4 regions of the Staphylococcus delphini genome follow, and region 4 is predicted to be linked to each of the others. Evidence: riboswitches for the same ligand, from Rfam matches in the RefSeq annotation. Region 4 holds a riboswitch; each other region holds the start of a gene.

Region 1 (4,140 bases), 370 kb from region 4:
TGCGGTAGCGACACTCAGTCGACGTTTTTGACCCATAGAGAGTTCAAATGGGTGTTGGCTCGATACGTGCTCCAAATCAAGCAGTGCTAACATTTCTGCAGTTTTTGCTTTCGCGTGTTCAGGGTCCATATGGTGATAATTAACCCATATTTCATCAAACACACTATTTTGTATAAATTGCAGTTCAGGATTTTGATACACTAAAAACATATGTTGCGCGGCATCTTTAATTTTAGTTAATTTCTGCCCGCCGTAATGCATGTGCCCCTTATAACGTATCAATTGCATCATCGACTCTAACAGCGATGTCTTACCTGATCCATTTTTCCCGGTGAGGGTTATCCATTCTCCAGGTCCAATATGTAATGCGTCTACTTCATATAATGTACGACGACCCCTTTGTATCGCGCCTTGTTCGAATGAAAAATGAAAATTTTGAGTAGTAGATTGAACGGGATGCTGGGGCATAGGTGCATGCGACCAAGCTTTTGGATGCCACACACCGTACTCACTTAATAAAGCTTCGTAATGCGACATAATATATTCAGGCGTGCCTTGTTGGATAATATGGCCGTGATGATTCATCAGTATGACACGATCGACATGTTGCCAAATATGTTCCACCTTATGTTCGACAATCAGTACCGTCTTGTCCTCCCACAAATCCTTTAAAAGATTCCATAAATTTTCGGTCGCTTCTACATCTAACATCGCAGTCGGTTCGTCGAGAAACAATGTATCTGCCCCTTGAAGTAACGTTCCCGCAATCGCTAATTTTTGTTTCATACCGCCGCTCAATTGATGAATACGTTGCTTTGGATTTACATCCAGACCGACATAGTTTAATGCTTCATGAATACGGCGGTCCATGTCGTGACGCGGAATGTGTTGGTTTTCTAAAATGAAGGCTAACTCTTCATTCACTTGTGGCATACAAAACTGCGAATCCGGGTCTTGGAAAATGACACCTGAATTGTCAGCTATTTCTAATGCATCATATTTCATTGGTAAATCAATTAAGTTCGGCACAATGCCACTTAACACATTGAGTAACGTACTTTTACCCGAACCAGATGGCCCAAGTAAAAGCACTTTTTCTTTATCTTTGATTTCTACGTCAATCCCGTCAAAAATTTTATAATCTGCACTCGGGTATTTTAAACGTAAATTTTTAACTTTTAACACGATAAGTCACCCTTATAATGCATCGTAATCGTCTTTTGAAGCAGGTCGAAACAGTTTGGTTACACCAGTCTGATCCAATGCCTTAACGAGTATGTATGGGAACACACCGGCTAATACAGCACCACTGATAATACGAAAAGCAATCAATAGAATTAAGTTCCAAGTCGCAACTTCATTTAAGTAACCATAGTACCAGTCTATAGGTAAACTAATGACTGCGGCTGCCATACCTGCAAGGACAGCAACCATAAAAGCACGTGATTTGTAGCGGAAAATCGCAAAAATAATCTCACACGCCAAACCTTGGAGTAAAGCGTAAATAATTGTAGGGATATCAAAACGTCCCATCATAATTGTTTCACCCGCACCTGCAGCAAATTCAGCTAACAATGCAATCCCCATTTTAGGAATAATGAGATATGCAACGACTGCAGCACTAAACCACATCCCATACATCAATTGATCAAGATGTAAACCTAATGGCTGTAAAGTATTTGTGACAGCCCACCATAAATTATAAATCACTGCAAAGATCACGGATACGAGTACAGTGACGAGGATGTCTGACAACGTTAAGCCTTTTTTCATATGTAAATTCCTCCCAAAAATTAAAAAAATACGCATATCTTAAACTGAAGATAGGCGCATCATGTGCTCATTGATCTATGGATACGTTATTGGAATGACAGACAAAGTCCACCGCACAATATTCATATCATAACAAAACACTTTCCTACGCTAGTATCATCTAGTTCAGGTTCAAAGGGTTTGAGGTGACACCTCATCTCAGCTTTCACACCCCTAGTGTGCGTATTTAATTGATAATGTCAATGTACACCTAGAATATTGAAAAGTCAAGGTTTCAAACGACTGATGATTCAAAATTTGAAAAACTACAAACCATCAAAAATGCATATATTGGAAAAATGAACACGAAAGACCTCACTGTGCGTTCATATGCGTAAAGAAGGAAACGACAGTGCCCCAAATGAATTTTAGATCAATGCAACATGCGTGCGTATGAATAAAAAACAGTATTTGAAGAAAAACACTAGTCGTAGTTTTCAAAATCTTTCGCTGTCTATGTCAAAATGAGTTAAAAAAGAATGTAAGGATTAAGCTGGTTAAACAATGCCAACACCTTCAACATAAAGCAATACTTTAAAACGAAAAAAAGGAATAGGCGATAATCAGCCCATTCCTCACACATCAAACAAAAACTAAAGATTACTCAAACGTTTTTTGAATATCATCTTTCGTTTTCTCTGCACCGTCTTTCGCATCTTCAGTTTTATCTTTCAATTCTTTTTCTTTATCTTTCGCTTGTTCTGCAGCTTTTTTAATATCTTTTTCAGCCATTGCTAACGCCTACCTTTCAAATTGTTTGTATCCTCAATATAACCTTTCTGTGCACAACCTAAACATCGTCACTTCATTAAATGTAAATAGAAATGAGGCTTTGACATCACATGCACCTAGCTACAGCGATATATTAAATATTTATCTCCTGTTTTCGTATAAAAGTAAATGAATTTTGATATACTTAACGCATCAATTTTAATGTGAAAATAACACATAGATAATTAAGATATTTGAAACTGAAAATCAATCCGTTTTATTATGGTATTATGAATTAAATGTATAGGTCATTCTGAAGACTGATATTTTTGAAATATAAAGACAGGTGACAAGAGGTCGTATATAATAGCTTTGAGGTGAGAGGATGTCTTTGTTAAACAAATACACCGAAGTGATTTATAGCTATATTATCGGTGTGCTTTCAATTTTATTAAGCATCATTATTTTTTTTAATATTCCACTTATTGAACAGTTTAAGTCAGGCAAACAACCGAGTACAAATATCGACAATTTGTGGGATTTTATTATGGCATTCTTTAATGAAATCATTCGAGTCATGAGTCAATATATTGGTGACATTCCACTTGCGAGCGGTATTGTCATTTTATTGTTTGGAATTTTAATGATTTTTATTGGTCGGACATTAACGAATACAACACGATTTGATTATGACATTTCAATATTATTTTTACTCGTCGGCATTATTTTCTTCGTATTAACATTAATTTTTATGTCGCAAGTTTATGGTTGGAGCGCATTTATTTTTATTATTCCATTTCTTGTACATATTGGTTATATCGCATACAAAGACGAACTAAATCCATTGCACCGTAAAGAACATTATTTATGGATTATATTCAGTTATGGGCTTTGTTATATTATTACACAAATTGCGCTTTATGCCCGTATTGAAGCGAAAGATGTTGCTTCGATTGACGTTCTGAGTATTAATACATTTTTTGTAGTTTTATGGTTGATAGGACAAATGGCAGTATGGAATTTTCTCTTTTTACGTCGTTCATTACCAGTGTCTGAAGAAGAAATCACTGGTGAAGCGAATGCGTATTCAAGAAGTAAAAAGTATCAATTTACGAATACTTCTAAAAACCATTTCAAAGACTTTCAAGATCGTACGGCTGAATTCACGCACGGTATTTCACATCGCACACGCCGTAGTATTGATTTAGAGAAGTTACGCCAAAAACGAGAATCACTTGGAAAAAAATGGTTTTCATGGGCTAAATTAGAGGAAGATGACATTCCGATGTTTCTTAAAATAAGACCGAAATGGTTGAACCGCAATTATGTCATGATTGCTTGTGGCGTGATTCTGTTATTCTTTATATTACTAGAGTTCAATAACCGTAATGCGCTATTTATGTCAGGGGACTGGCAGTTATCTCAAACACAATATGTTTACGAATGGGTGAGCTTACTGTTATTACTCATTGTGGCGATTGTCTTTATTTTTACAACAGTAGTGCGCATGTTAAGAGGTAAGTATTACTATTTACAACTTTTCATGATCAGTATTTTATTCTTCAAATTGTTAACGGAATACATTGTAATTTTGTTCCACGGGCTATTATTATCCAT
Region 2 (4,140 bases), 740 kb from region 4:
ATCAAAATGCGTGTATAAAAAGCTTTCTTCGTGATGGGCCAAACACCATTGCGCCATAATTGAGCCACCACGAGACACGATGCCTGTTAAACGATCTACCGTTAATGGCACATAGCGGAGTAAGACACCAGCATGAATCGTAAAGTAATCGACACCTTGTTCAGCTTGTTCAATTAAAGTATCTCGATATATTTCCCAGGTTAAGTCTTCCGCGATACCGTTCACTTTTTCCAACGCTTGATAAATCGGCACCGTACCAACTGGAACTGGCGAGTTACGGATTAAATACTCCCGTGTCGCATGAATGTTTTTACCTGTCGATAAGTCCATCATCGTATCAGCACCCCAATGAATCGCCCAGACTAACTTTTCAATTTCTGCTTCAATGGACGACGATACAGCAGAGTTACCGATATTGGCATTAATCTTCACTTGAAAATTTTTACCGATAATCATGGGTTCTGATTCAGGATGATTGATGTTGTTCGGAATAATCGCGCGCCCTCTCGCAATCTCACCTCTGACAAATTCTGGACTGACATTTTCACGTGCTGCCACGAACTTCATTTCTTTAGTGATGATACCTTGTTTCGCATAATACATTTGTGTAACGCGTTTGCCCTCTTGTGCACGTCTCGGTTGATATTTGAATGGATGTTCAACAATATTTTTATGTGTTTCTGAATGGTAACCGTTGTCGATTGATTGCACACGACGGCCTTCATAATGCTCGACGTCTTGACGGGCTTCGATCCAATCTGTGCGCAGTGCTGGAATGCCTTTCGTAACATCGACTTCATACGTGTCATCATGATAAGGCCCCGCTGTATCATACACAACGAAAGGTTCATTTTCCGTTGTCCCTTGTTCAGTTACCGTTTCAGACAATGCGATTTGGCGAAACGGGACTTGGATATCCACATCCTCGCCTTGTTTAAAAATACGTTGACTCGCCGGAAAATTTTTCTTCAATTCAATTTGTTCTTGTTTCATTCAATAACCCCCTCTGACTTCACTAAGAGGCATTAACAACACTGAAAATAATAGGCAAAATAAAAACGCACTCAGAATAATTCTAAAGTGCGTACGAAAACGAACGAATTTATTAAAGTGCGTCAAAAGTGAGCCGAAATCATGTATGTGGCATCACGACACGATTCCGCCTGACAAGTGAACACCAGTCAGTCATGAAGGTTTCGTTTGCTTCCCTACGCTAGTATGATCTAGATCAGGTTCAAAGGGTTGAGGCGTTCACCTCTTTCAGCGCATTAATGGCACCCCTAGCAAGTTCCATATTTAAGTTTTACAACAGTATCGTATCACTAAAAATGTAAAATGACAATTACTATCATAAAATTGATTTAATTGTTTTATTTTTGTCATTTGGTTCATTTAGAGATTGTACTTTACTAAACAAACGAGAGGATGGGATATTATGTTTTCCCTTCTTCTACTACTTATCAGGTTATGATTGAATTATAATTATAAAACAGGTAAAAAATGATGATCAATGGGACTTTAAAAGTTGATGCTATTGATTTTTTTGATTTCATAAACTTGCCCTCAGTTTCCTATGTTTGACTGACGATTGCCCAGAAGGCTGAAACTCCTGAGGGGATACGTGCATAATGCTGACAGTCGCCTCTTTACTTTATTGGTGGGAGGTGTTTAACGCAGTAGCTGTCTGACTTCTCAATGCGCTCGCTTTTGAGAAGTCTAGTCAGCCTTGCGGGGGCAGAACGACGAAATCTTTGTTACACATGAGATTTCTGTACTGCTCCCAAAATCCACAATGAATGGGTGCGCTGGGAATCAATTTTGCTCATCGCTCGGTTCTGCTCAAATCCTAAGCGCTTTTGTCACAACCTCCCCTAAGAACGCGAAGCCATGAAGGCAATCAAAAACTACAAATCATAGGGAGGGCAAGTTAAACAAAATAATGTATCAATAGCATTCAATTCTTTTTATCTCCATCCCCTTACTTTTCACTTAGGTTTACAAAATAGGCGATAATAATTTTGCGATAGACTGCTTGAATTTCACCCAATTTGAGCGGGCGGCATAACGTTCTGGTGTCAGTTTTTGCGACACTTTTAAATCTTCTTTAAATGCTTCAATTAATGTTTGCGCAATCTCTTCGTTATACATAATCGCATTGACTTCAAAGTTCAATTTAAAGCTCCGTTCGTCCATATTCGCTGAACCGACCGATGCGACTTCACCATCAATGACCATCATTTTAGAGTGAATAAAGCCATTTTCATACGTGTACACGTTAACACCATCTTTCATCAGTTGTGCGACTGTCGTTAATGTCGCCCAGTGCACAAACGGCTGATCTGGCTTGTTAGGAACGATGAGATGAATGTCTACACCTGCTTTAGCGGCAATACGTAAGGCGTTCACATAACCAATGTCTGGCACGAAATAAGGTGAATGCATATAAATCGTGGACTTTGCATTCATAATCATTTTCAAATAAGCAAATTCCAGTTGTGGCCATTCGCGATCCGGTCCACTTAACCCGAGTTGTAATGCAACATTGCCGTCTTTCCGCGCATTTTTCGGGAAATAGCGTGAAATGTATTTCAACTGTTGGTCTTCATCGACTTGCGAGTTCCAATCGTGAATAAAGCTTAATTGTAATGCATCTACACCATCACCTTGAATGCGCAAATGGGTATCACGCCAGTAGCCCATTTTTTGATCTAAACCGAGATATTCATCGCCGACATTAAAGCCACCGACATACCCAATATCGCCATCAATCACAACATTTTTACGGTGGTTCCGGTTGTTCACACGGAAATTGATAAATGGAATGATTTTCGCATGGAAAAAGGCTTCCACTTCCACACCTGCATCGACCAAACCTTTTAATTTTGACTTTCTCAATTGTTTAGAACCGACTGCATCATACAACAACTTCACTTCGAGGCCTTCCCGAGCTTTGTCTTTCAAAATTTGTAGTATCTCAGTGCCTAATCCATCCATATTTAAAATATAAAACTCCATATGAATGTATTTTTGCGCTTCTTTCAAGTCTTGTTTCATTCGATTAAATAATTCATGGCCATCTGTAAAAATGGAGACATGATTGTTTTCACTTAAAAAGCTCGCTTCTCGCGTTAACATCATTTCAACCAAATCAGACTGCTTCTCTACTACAGGATTATCTGTACTAAACTGTTTATTTTTAAAGTCTTCTTTTTGATTTTTAACACGTGTCCTTGCATCTTCCACCTCTTTACTTTCATCATAGCGTGTTTGTTTCAATTTGACCGCCCGACCAAAGAAGAGATACAACAAGAAGCCAAATGTCGGCATAATAAAAAGTAGCAGTATCCATGCCCATGTCGAAGTGGCATCCCGACGATCTCTTTCCATAAAAATAATCACGAACGCGAGGACAATATTCACAAGAAAAACGGCGCCTAAAAAGATGCGATAAATCGTATTCACGGCAGGATCAAATATAAGCTGCATTGCGACAACCTCCTTTACACTGATTTCAGTCATGTCTCTTATATATCACATTCATCAATATATCACTTTTGAATATATCTTCATATTTTTCATGTTATTATTATTTTAGTATACACTGAAGTAAATAAATAAGGAGGTTTTTCAATGAATTATACTAAATACATTTCTTCTCAAGACGGCACGCAGCTTTATACGAAAATCAATACCGCCGATGAATTATTCCCTTTTGGTGATGAAACAATCAATGTCATTATTGTGCATGGTTTAGCTGAACATCTTGATCGTTACGATGAATTAACTGATTATTTGGTTAACTATGATTACAATGTCATTCGCTTCGATCAACGTGGTCATGGGCGTTCTGAAGGACCGAGAGCTTATTATGACAATAAAGACCAAATTATTGAAGATTTAACTGCTGTAGTAGACTATGTGAAAGCCCATTTTGAAGGTAAAATATTCTTAATCGGTCATAGTATGGGCGGTTTTGCTGTCTCTATGTTTGCGACACGTTTCCCTGGTCGTGTCGACGGCATCATTACATCAGGTGCAGTGACACGTGATAACAACCAATTGTTTGAAGAAGCGTATGGAGAACGTAAAATTCCAGCCGATACGTACTTTCCAAATGACATGAGCGACGGCCTATGTTCA
Region 3 (4,140 bases), 370 kb from region 4:
CGTACTAAATCAAGTGTTTTCAGAAATTTATGTAAATTCTTGCTTATTCGTGCTGTAAACGCCATAATAAGAATGTAACCGTTTAACACGTAAAGAATACGGGTAGATACATATAAAACATGAGCGGGAGGTCCATAGCATGACACTTTATAACATCTCAAAATGCGAAGTGAAACGAACTGAAGATGAAGCAGTTCAATATGTAGATCAATTATTAAAAGAAGGCGTTAAAGAAAATCAAATCGTTGTATTAAGCAAAGATAAACTTAACACAGATCGCTTTCATGATTCTCAAATTCAACACAAAACAACAACGGGTACGATTAGTGAGAAATTTATGCGCTTTTTCATTGGCGAAGATGGTGAAGAAGCTGCGTTAACAAAATTTGGTTTCTCTGACGAACAAAAAGAAGACCTGAAACAAGACATTTTAAATGACAAAATTGTGGTGATGGTTCAAGAAGTGAGATATGGTCAAGATGAATTTGAAAAACATAATGCTGCGAACCAAAAATCACAAGATAAACATGCACCATCTGAACATCACGGCGAGATTGAATAATCATTCACGCATATCGATGGTCCTTACAACTTCACCCAAGATTTAATTTAACTTTCGTACACCTCATTGTATTGAAAGGATTAAGTCTTGGGTGAAGTATTTATTTCTGGAAATTGACCTACCTATCCCCCATTAATTGTGCTATTTCTCGATCTATATATGCTATACTAAAGCCATTAAGAGAGGTGAAGTGACATGCATTTTGTACATATTCAATCAACCCAAGATCCATGGTATGTCCCAGCATTAGAATTTTATATGGATAAACTAGACCCCCTCGTAACAGAAGACGAGTCCGTATTTGAACAATCCTTAAAAACCGAAAAAACACAATATGATTTCGTCTTTCTCGTAGGTATCGAAAACGATGAAGTTGTCAGTTTTGCGACAGCGCATTACGAAGCGACCACCAATGTGGGCTTTTTAGTCTATCTCTTGAGTGAGCCCGGTGACAATTGTGAACAGTACCTTAAAGCGACACTTGAACAAATCGAAAAAGATGTGAATCAAATTTCTAACCAACTCCACGGCCGAGATGTGAATTTCTTTATGTTTGAGTCGACATTTGAATCACCCGACGTGGACACTGAAACGGCTGATAAAATTGCATTCCGTCGTCGCTTTTTAGTGCAACACGGTTATGAAAAACAAAGTGATATGACTTATTTACAACCTTCATTAAATCGCAATGGTAAACCGGTCCCTATGGAGTTGTATATTAAAGCCAATATTCCTCTAACAAAGGATATTTACGGTACGAGTATTAAATCTGCCTATATCATCAAATATGTTTTTGCGAACCGTATTCCAAGACATGTCATTTATCCATTACTCGTTAAAATGGATTTGCGCAAAGAACCTTATGCCTAAGCCCTTGAAATCAACCGTTAAAGCCGTTACAATGATAGAGAGGTAAGACTGACGGGTCACTGAACGCACACTAACGACAGTCTAAAAACATGAGAGAAAGGACCTAATGGCATATGCTAACAAAAGAATTTGCTCAACGATCTGAGCTTAGTGAAAAACAAGTCCGTAAAATTGTCCAACATCTTGAAGAACGCGGCTATCATTTAAACAAGACTGAATATCGTGGACGTGAAGCGACAGACTTTAAAGAGGAAGATATCGAACTCTTCCAAGAAATTGCTGAACGTGTCGCACAAACGAATAGTTACGATCTTGCTTTCGAAGCACTCGAAAAAGAAAAAGACTTTTTACAGGTCATCGTTAAAGAAAACGAGCAACAATTACCTGCTGACCAACAAGTGCCACAATTGATTCAAGAGTTGCGCCACGAAATTAATCAAATGCGTGAAGAACGTCAAATGTTAGGTCAAATGGTCTCACAAGTGCATCAACAACAAGAAGAGCTTAAAGCATTACATCAGCAGTTACATACACAGTTGGAGACGAGCAACAAGTCTCTTGAAGCTTTGACTACTGCGCAACAACAACAAACAGAGCAATTGTCAAAAACGCAAGAAACCATTGAAACCCAAACAAAAGAACATCAAGAGCTTGCGGAAACGATTCACCGCAACGAGAAAAAAGGTTTCTTCCAACGTTTATTTGGTGGTTAAGCAACATTGATGATAAGCTAAAAAATGTAAAAGTTTGGATTTAACGTCCGTTTGAGTAATACTCATGAATAATCAATAAAAAACATAAGCTAGGGGTGCTCGAGGTGAGCTGAGAAAGATGGTATCTTAACTCTTTGAACCTGACGTGGTTAGAACCAACGAAGGGAAGCGCAATATGACGACGAAATAGTCTCAAGATGAATGATGCGTAGTCACATTATTCTAATCATATATGCTTTCCTCTTGCATCCTTTTATGCAGGAGGTCTTTTTTTATGAAACAAACCCTGATTATTGGTGCAGGTGTTATGGGGTTATCTATTGCACGCCAACTCGATGCCAAACATCGTCACATCCGTATCATTGATCGCTCCACCCCACGAATGAACGCGTCTTATGCTGCGGGTGGTATGTTAGGCGCACAAAATGAATTTTTTGAAGATACCCCACTTTATCGACTTGCAATGAAAAGTCGTGCGATGATGCCTGAATTAGCCCAAGCCTTGGAGCACGAAACGGGGATTCATATCGAATATCAACAGCATGGACTCATCAAAGTCGCTTCTCAACCTCAAGATGTCCAAGCCGTCCGTCAACAGTTCGATTTTTTACACCATCATGACCACACCGTCACCCAACTGTCTACGGAACAATTAACGCAACGGTTTCCCCATCTCGATCCATCACAAAGTGCCGCGTTCAAAATTCAAGACGACGGCCAAATTAATGCGAACCTTTACACACAAGCGCTTATTGCTTCGGTCATGGAACGTGCCCATATCGAATTAATGACCCATACGGAGGTTTACTCGTTACAGCGACACCATCATTGTTACCGCATTAAGACGTCAAAAGGCACTTTTGAAGCTGACGAACTCATTATTGCAGCTGGCGCATGGAGCGGCGCATTGCTTCAACAATTAGGTTTCGAATTACCGACACATCCTGTTAAAGGTGACGTCAAATTGATTGCGTCTGATTACGCCGGTTTAAAAGAAACGATTTTTAATATGAACGGCTGTTACATCGTCCCAAAATTGCCGAATCGCTTCTTAATTGGTGCAACATCTGATTATGATTGTTGGGACACTGACAACAATGACGATAACCTTGCGTGGCTTGACCGAGAAAGTTTGAACATGATTCCCGCATTACGATCACACCATGTCATTAAAACTTGGACAGGGATTCGTCCCATTACAGAAGATGAAATCCCTATTATGGGCGAAATTGCACCTCAACTGTTTGTGACGACAGGGCATTATCGTAACGGGATTTTACTGTCACCCATTGCTGGACAACTGATGGCACAACTCGTTGACGAGGATAGCGAAGCCCAACGTCAGCTCGCTCCATTTACACCTAAAATTAAGCAAATATAAAAAATATATCTTGATTTTACGTTTCCTTACTATTATCCTATTATATAAGTCGGAATTAAAAAGGAAGCGTATGTATGTCTATATTTTTAATTATTATTAACTTAATTATTTTTCTTCTCGCCTTATTGAGCCTGTGGGTGATGGCGAAAAAACATGTCAAATTCCCTAAACGTGTGTTCTTTGCGCTAGGTTTAGGTATCGTATTAGGCCTCCTCCTCCACCTCATTTATGGCGTTGAAGGTCAAGTGACGACACAAACAACTGATTGGGTCGGCTTAATTGGGAATGGGTATATTGCATTGCTACAAATGATTGTCATTCCACTGATTTTTGTTTCTATCGTCGCGGCATTTACGAAAATTGAAATTGGAGAAAAGTTTGCTAAAGTCGGCAGCTTAATCTTCATGTTTTTGATTGGTACCGTAACGATTGCAGCGATTATCGGTATTATCTATGCACTCGCATTCAATTTAGATGCTTCTAGTATTGACTTAGGTCAGGCAGAAAATGCTCGTAGCGCCGAAATTACTGATAAAGCGAAAGGGCTTACTGCAACAACATTGCCAACACAAATTTTAGAATTGTTACCGTCAAATCCATTTTTAGATTTCACT
Region 4 (4,140 bases):
AGTGCATCAACTGTCGTGCCATATTTTTGCGCGATGGACCAAAGTGAATCACCAGATTGGACTGTATATTGTGTTGACGCGTCGGCATCTTGATGATTGAACATAGCGACGGCTGCCGCACCTGAAGTCAACGTACATGCAAATGCGAGTTTTTTCAATGTATTGCCTCCTTATTTACACGAATGATAATATCTGTTGAGCAATGAATAACGAAATGTGTAATTTGATTATTAATTCAATCATTATGATAACAAAAATATAATCATATAGGGGAGATGTTACGAATCTGTAATATTGCAAAAAATATAGTTGTGTTATCGTATAGTACTTAAATGTTGTCACTATCCAATTTGTAGAAAATTTGACTTGCAAATCTTTTGAGATAATTAAAGTTTTTGTAATATAAATGTATCGTTTCTCAATGGAATAGTTGTATCATTTCTACATTTGATTCTGCTGTAACATATCGTAAAATAGAAGGAAAGGAGGCAAAATGAGATGGCAACACAAAATCAATCCCGTTCTGCTTATGCTAAAGTATGGTTGTTTTTTATGTATTATTGGCTGATTTTTGGGATTTCAACATATTTCGGACAATTTTTACCGATAGCTTGGCGACAACCACTCTCTATCGGACTACTCGTCTTAATCTTAGCATCAATGGTATTTCAACGTGTGCGCTTTAGTGGCCCGATTATTTCTCACATTTATACGATTGTCGTCGGATTATTATCTTATGCGGCATTTATGTATACATTACAAGACTTAGGCGCGCGCTTATTTTTCAATATGGTGATTTTAGCCGTGTCTGGATTCGTTATTTTTGGTATCCTCGGTTATTTTTGGATTAAAGATGCGTCGAGCTTAGGAAGATATTTATTTGTGACATTAATCGCACTGATTTTAGCAGGTCTTGTAGGTTGGTGGATTCACAGCCCAGTTTATTACATGATCATTGCAGTTGTCGGGTTATTACTATTTTTACTGTATACACTTTATGACTTCAATCGTATGAAGCGAGGTCAGTTTTCACCACGAGAATTAGGCTTTAATTTATTTATAAACCTTTTCCACATTATTCGTTATGTGTTAGAATTAGCTCGTATCATGAAACGATAAAACAATTGCATATTTGAAACAATCCACTGGAAGTGCCGTTCATAATGGCTGAGATTGAAATGTTGATTTCAAAATTCCTGAACCTGATCCAGTTCGTACTGGCGTAGGAAAGTGGCTGTATTCGTGTCAAGTGAGGCTACTTTTCTGTTGTAAAAAATGGGGAAGTAGTTTTTTTATTGTAAATAGCAAGGGAGGGATAAGGCGATGATCATTGTGATTACACCGTATGTTGTATTAGACGACTGGCATATCAAAAGACTCTGTGTTATTGAAAATCGGATCGCAGGTGTCATTATACGGACGCCAATGAATCGACACGCACTCAAGCAATGGCTCATCCGATTATTGGCGAACGACTTTCCAAAATCTAAAGTCATCATACATACGGACATAGCATTAGCGGCAGAACTCGGCATTTCAAATGTGCATTTTAAAGAGGGGGATCAACGTGCTGCATCATTAAAAGAAGCACACCCGCATTATCAAGTGAGTATGTCGACACATTCAGCAGCGATGGTTCGTAATGCAAAAGCGCAACATTTAGATTTTGTGTTATTCGGACACCTTTTTCCCACTTCGTCAAAACCTGACTTGCCACCGCGCACACAACTTGAAATGGATGAAGTTTTGGCTATTGATTTTCCAGTAGTGGCATTGGGAGGCATCACAGCTGACACAGTACAACAGATATCGTCTCATTTTACAGGAATTGCGTGTATGAGCAGTGCATTTGGACATAAGCTTCAACAGTTTGAAAAGATGATTGATAATTGGTCATTAAAGAAGGTGAAATGAATGGAAGTTTTTGTAAATGGAGAACGGCAACAATTTGAAGAAGGCACAACGGTACAAGACATTTTAGACCATTACGGTATTGAAGCGAAACGGATGGCAGTCGAACGTAATGCAACAGTCGTGAAACGTTCGGCATGGGCCACAACTGAAGTACGGCAAGATGATCGATTAGAAGTGTTAGAATTTGTAGGAGGCGGTTAACAGATGTTTAAAATTGGAGATTTAACATTCAACTCGAGATTATTTTTAGGAACAGGCAAATTTGAAAACGAAGCCATCCAGTCTAAGGCGATTGAAGCATCAGAAACAGAAGTGCTCACATTTGCGGTGCGACGTATAAGTTTATATGACCGAAATTTACCGAACCCTCTAGCGAATGTCGATTTATCAAAGTTTACGACATTTCCTAATACAGCAGGAGCAAAAACAGCAGAAGAAGCGGTGCGTATTGCTGAATTAGCGCGTGAAGCTGGCGTGTGTGACATGATTAAGGTCGAAGTGATTGGCGATGATGATACATTACTTCCAGACCCACTCGAAACGTACAAAGCGTGTGAAATTTTATTAGAAAAGGGTTATATTGTTTGCCCATACATTTCAGATGATGTCGTGTTAGCTAAGCGACTCGAAAGTTTAGGTGTTCATGCGGTGATGCCACTTGCTTCTCCGATTGGGACAGGACGCGGTATTACTAACCCATTGAATTTACGTTATATCATCGAAAAATGTGAAGTACCGGTCATTGTAGATGCAGGGATTGGTTCAGCAAAAGACTGTGCCGAAGCGATGGAACTTGGTGCAGATGCGATTTTGCTCAATTCAGCTGTATCCCGTGCACAAGATCCCGTGAAAATGGCCGAAGCGATGAAAAAAGGCATTGAAGCGGGGCGTCTGAGCTATGAAGCAGGGCGTATTCCGATTCGTTATAATGCAGTTCAATCAAGTCCATCAGAGGGGCTAGGCTTTTTATAATGACACGCTATCATAGACAAATCCGCTTCCCACATTTTGGAGAACAGAGCCAACGTCAGTTACAACAATTGCACGTCTTTGTCATCGGTGTCGGTGCTTTGGGAAGTGGTATTGCAGAACAACTGGTGAGAAGTGGTGTCGGCAAACTGACCATCGTCGATAAAGATGTGGTGCATCTATCTAACTTACATCGTCAAAGCGGCTATGTTGAAGCAGATGCTGAAGCGATGAAGCCGAAAGTATTTGCGCTAAAGGAACGACTCGCGATGATGAATCATGAAGTCACAATCGAACCGTTATACGAAGAAGTGACAGCACGGAATATTGAAGGCATTCTCGAGGAACTCCAACCAGACATCGTACTTGATGGCTTGGATCGTTTTGAAACACGTTATTTAGTGAATGAAGCGACACGAAAATTGGATATTCCTTATATTTATGGTGCAGTTGTGGGAAGTCAGCTGAGTGTCTTTCCTATTAGTCATGACGGTCCTTGTTTACATTGTGTGATGCCGGATGTGCCTGAGACGATGGAAAGTTGTGACCTTAACGGCGTCTTGCCACCCGCTGTTCATTTGGCGAGTAGTTTTGTCGTGGCAGAAGTCTTTTATTACTTGATGCATGGTGATTTTTCTTACCAAATGACAACAAGTGATATTCATCAAGGTAAAGTGAAAAAGATCTCGATTCAAAGTCTTAAAGAAGCGGACTGTCCCGTATGTGCTCAGCATCAGTTCATGCGTCTACAAAATAAACAACTCAAATCTACGCAATTGTTATGTGGTGGCGTATTTCAGTTTAGATTGGCTCCAGAACAATTTGAAGCAGCGATAAGTAAAGAAGTTGCAATTTTGATTGATAATCCTTTCGTTAAACGCTTTCGACTTGAAGCGTGTGACATGACATTGTATCAAGATGGACGGCTATTAGTATATGGCGCAGAGGATATTCATACGGCACAATCCGTCGCTCGACAACTGTTTGAACACCCCATTCCTATTTAGAATGTTGCCATAGTCTAAATTTTACATGTATAATAAAGGGTACTCAAAAAAGTATTTGAAAGCGAGATGGAAGTCATGGGACGTAAATGGAATAATATTAAAGAAAAGAAAGCGCAAAAAGACAAAAATACAAGTCGTATTTACGCTAAATTTGGTAAAGAAATTTATGTAGCGGCGAAATCAGGTGAACCCGATCCTGAGTCAAACCAACAGTTAAAATTTGTCCTTGAACGCGCAAAAACTTATTCTG

The links. Region 4 has a riboswitch for thiamine pyrophosphate ahead of EL101_RS11160 (thiamine phosphate synthase). Riboswitches for the same ligand answer to the same signal wherever they lie in the genome.
Region 1: another riboswitch for thiamine pyrophosphate. It lies ahead of EL101_RS09430 (ECF transporter S component); the one in region 4 lies ahead of EL101_RS11160 (thiamine phosphate synthase).
Region 2: another riboswitch for thiamine pyrophosphate. It lies ahead of thiC (phosphomethylpyrimidine synthase ThiC); the one in region 4 lies ahead of EL101_RS11160 (thiamine phosphate synthase).
Region 3: another riboswitch for thiamine pyrophosphate. It lies ahead of thiO (glycine oxidase ThiO); the one in region 4 lies ahead of EL101_RS11160 (thiamine phosphate synthase).

What each region holds. Positions count from the first base shown of each region.
Region 1 is NZ_LR134263.1:1,999,646-2,003,785, reverse strand. Features, by position in the region: gene EL101_RS09435 (ABC transporter ATP-binding protein) at 1-1,185, opposite strand, end outside; gene EL101_RS09430 (ECF transporter S component) at 1,198-1,773, opposite strand; TPP riboswitch at 1,899-1,998, opposite strand; gene graF (glycopeptide resistance-associated protein GraF) at 2,413-2,544, opposite strand; gene auxA (lipoteichoic acid stability factor AuxA) at 2,909-4,140, shown strand, end outside.
Region 2 is NZ_LR134263.1:307,525-311,664, reverse strand. Features, by position in the region: gene thiC (phosphomethylpyrimidine synthase ThiC) at 1-993, opposite strand, end outside; TPP riboswitch at 1,189-1,292, opposite strand; gene cls (cardiolipin synthase) at 1,996-3,486, opposite strand; gene EL101_RS01320 (alpha/beta hydrolase) at 3,631-4,140, shown strand, end outside.
Region 3 is NZ_LR134263.1:2,735,601-2,739,740, forward strand. Features, by position in the region: gene EL101_RS12855 (general stress protein) at 140-562, shown strand; gene EL101_RS12860 (hypothetical protein) at 758-1,432, shown strand; gene EL101_RS12865 (DNA-binding protein) at 1,546-2,145, shown strand; TPP riboswitch at 2,227-2,329, shown strand; gene thiO (glycine oxidase ThiO) at 2,420-3,526, shown strand; gene EL101_RS12875 (L-cystine transporter) at 3,601-4,140, shown strand, end outside.
Region 4 is NZ_LR134263.1:2,367,673-2,371,812, reverse strand. Features, by position in the region: gene EL101_RS11170 (LysM peptidoglycan-binding domain-containing protein) at 1-158, opposite strand, end outside; gene EL101_RS11165 (Bax inhibitor-1/YccA family protein) at 499-1,119, shown strand; TPP riboswitch at 1,138-1,246, shown strand; gene EL101_RS11160 (thiamine phosphate synthase) at 1,324-1,914, shown strand; gene thiS (sulfur carrier protein ThiS) at 1,915-2,115, shown strand; gene EL101_RS11150 (thiazole synthase) at 2,119-2,886, shown strand; gene EL101_RS11145 (ThiF family adenylyltransferase) at 2,886-3,890, shown strand; gene EL101_RS11140 (YebC/PmpR family DNA-binding transcriptional regulator) at 3,966-4,140, shown strand, end outside.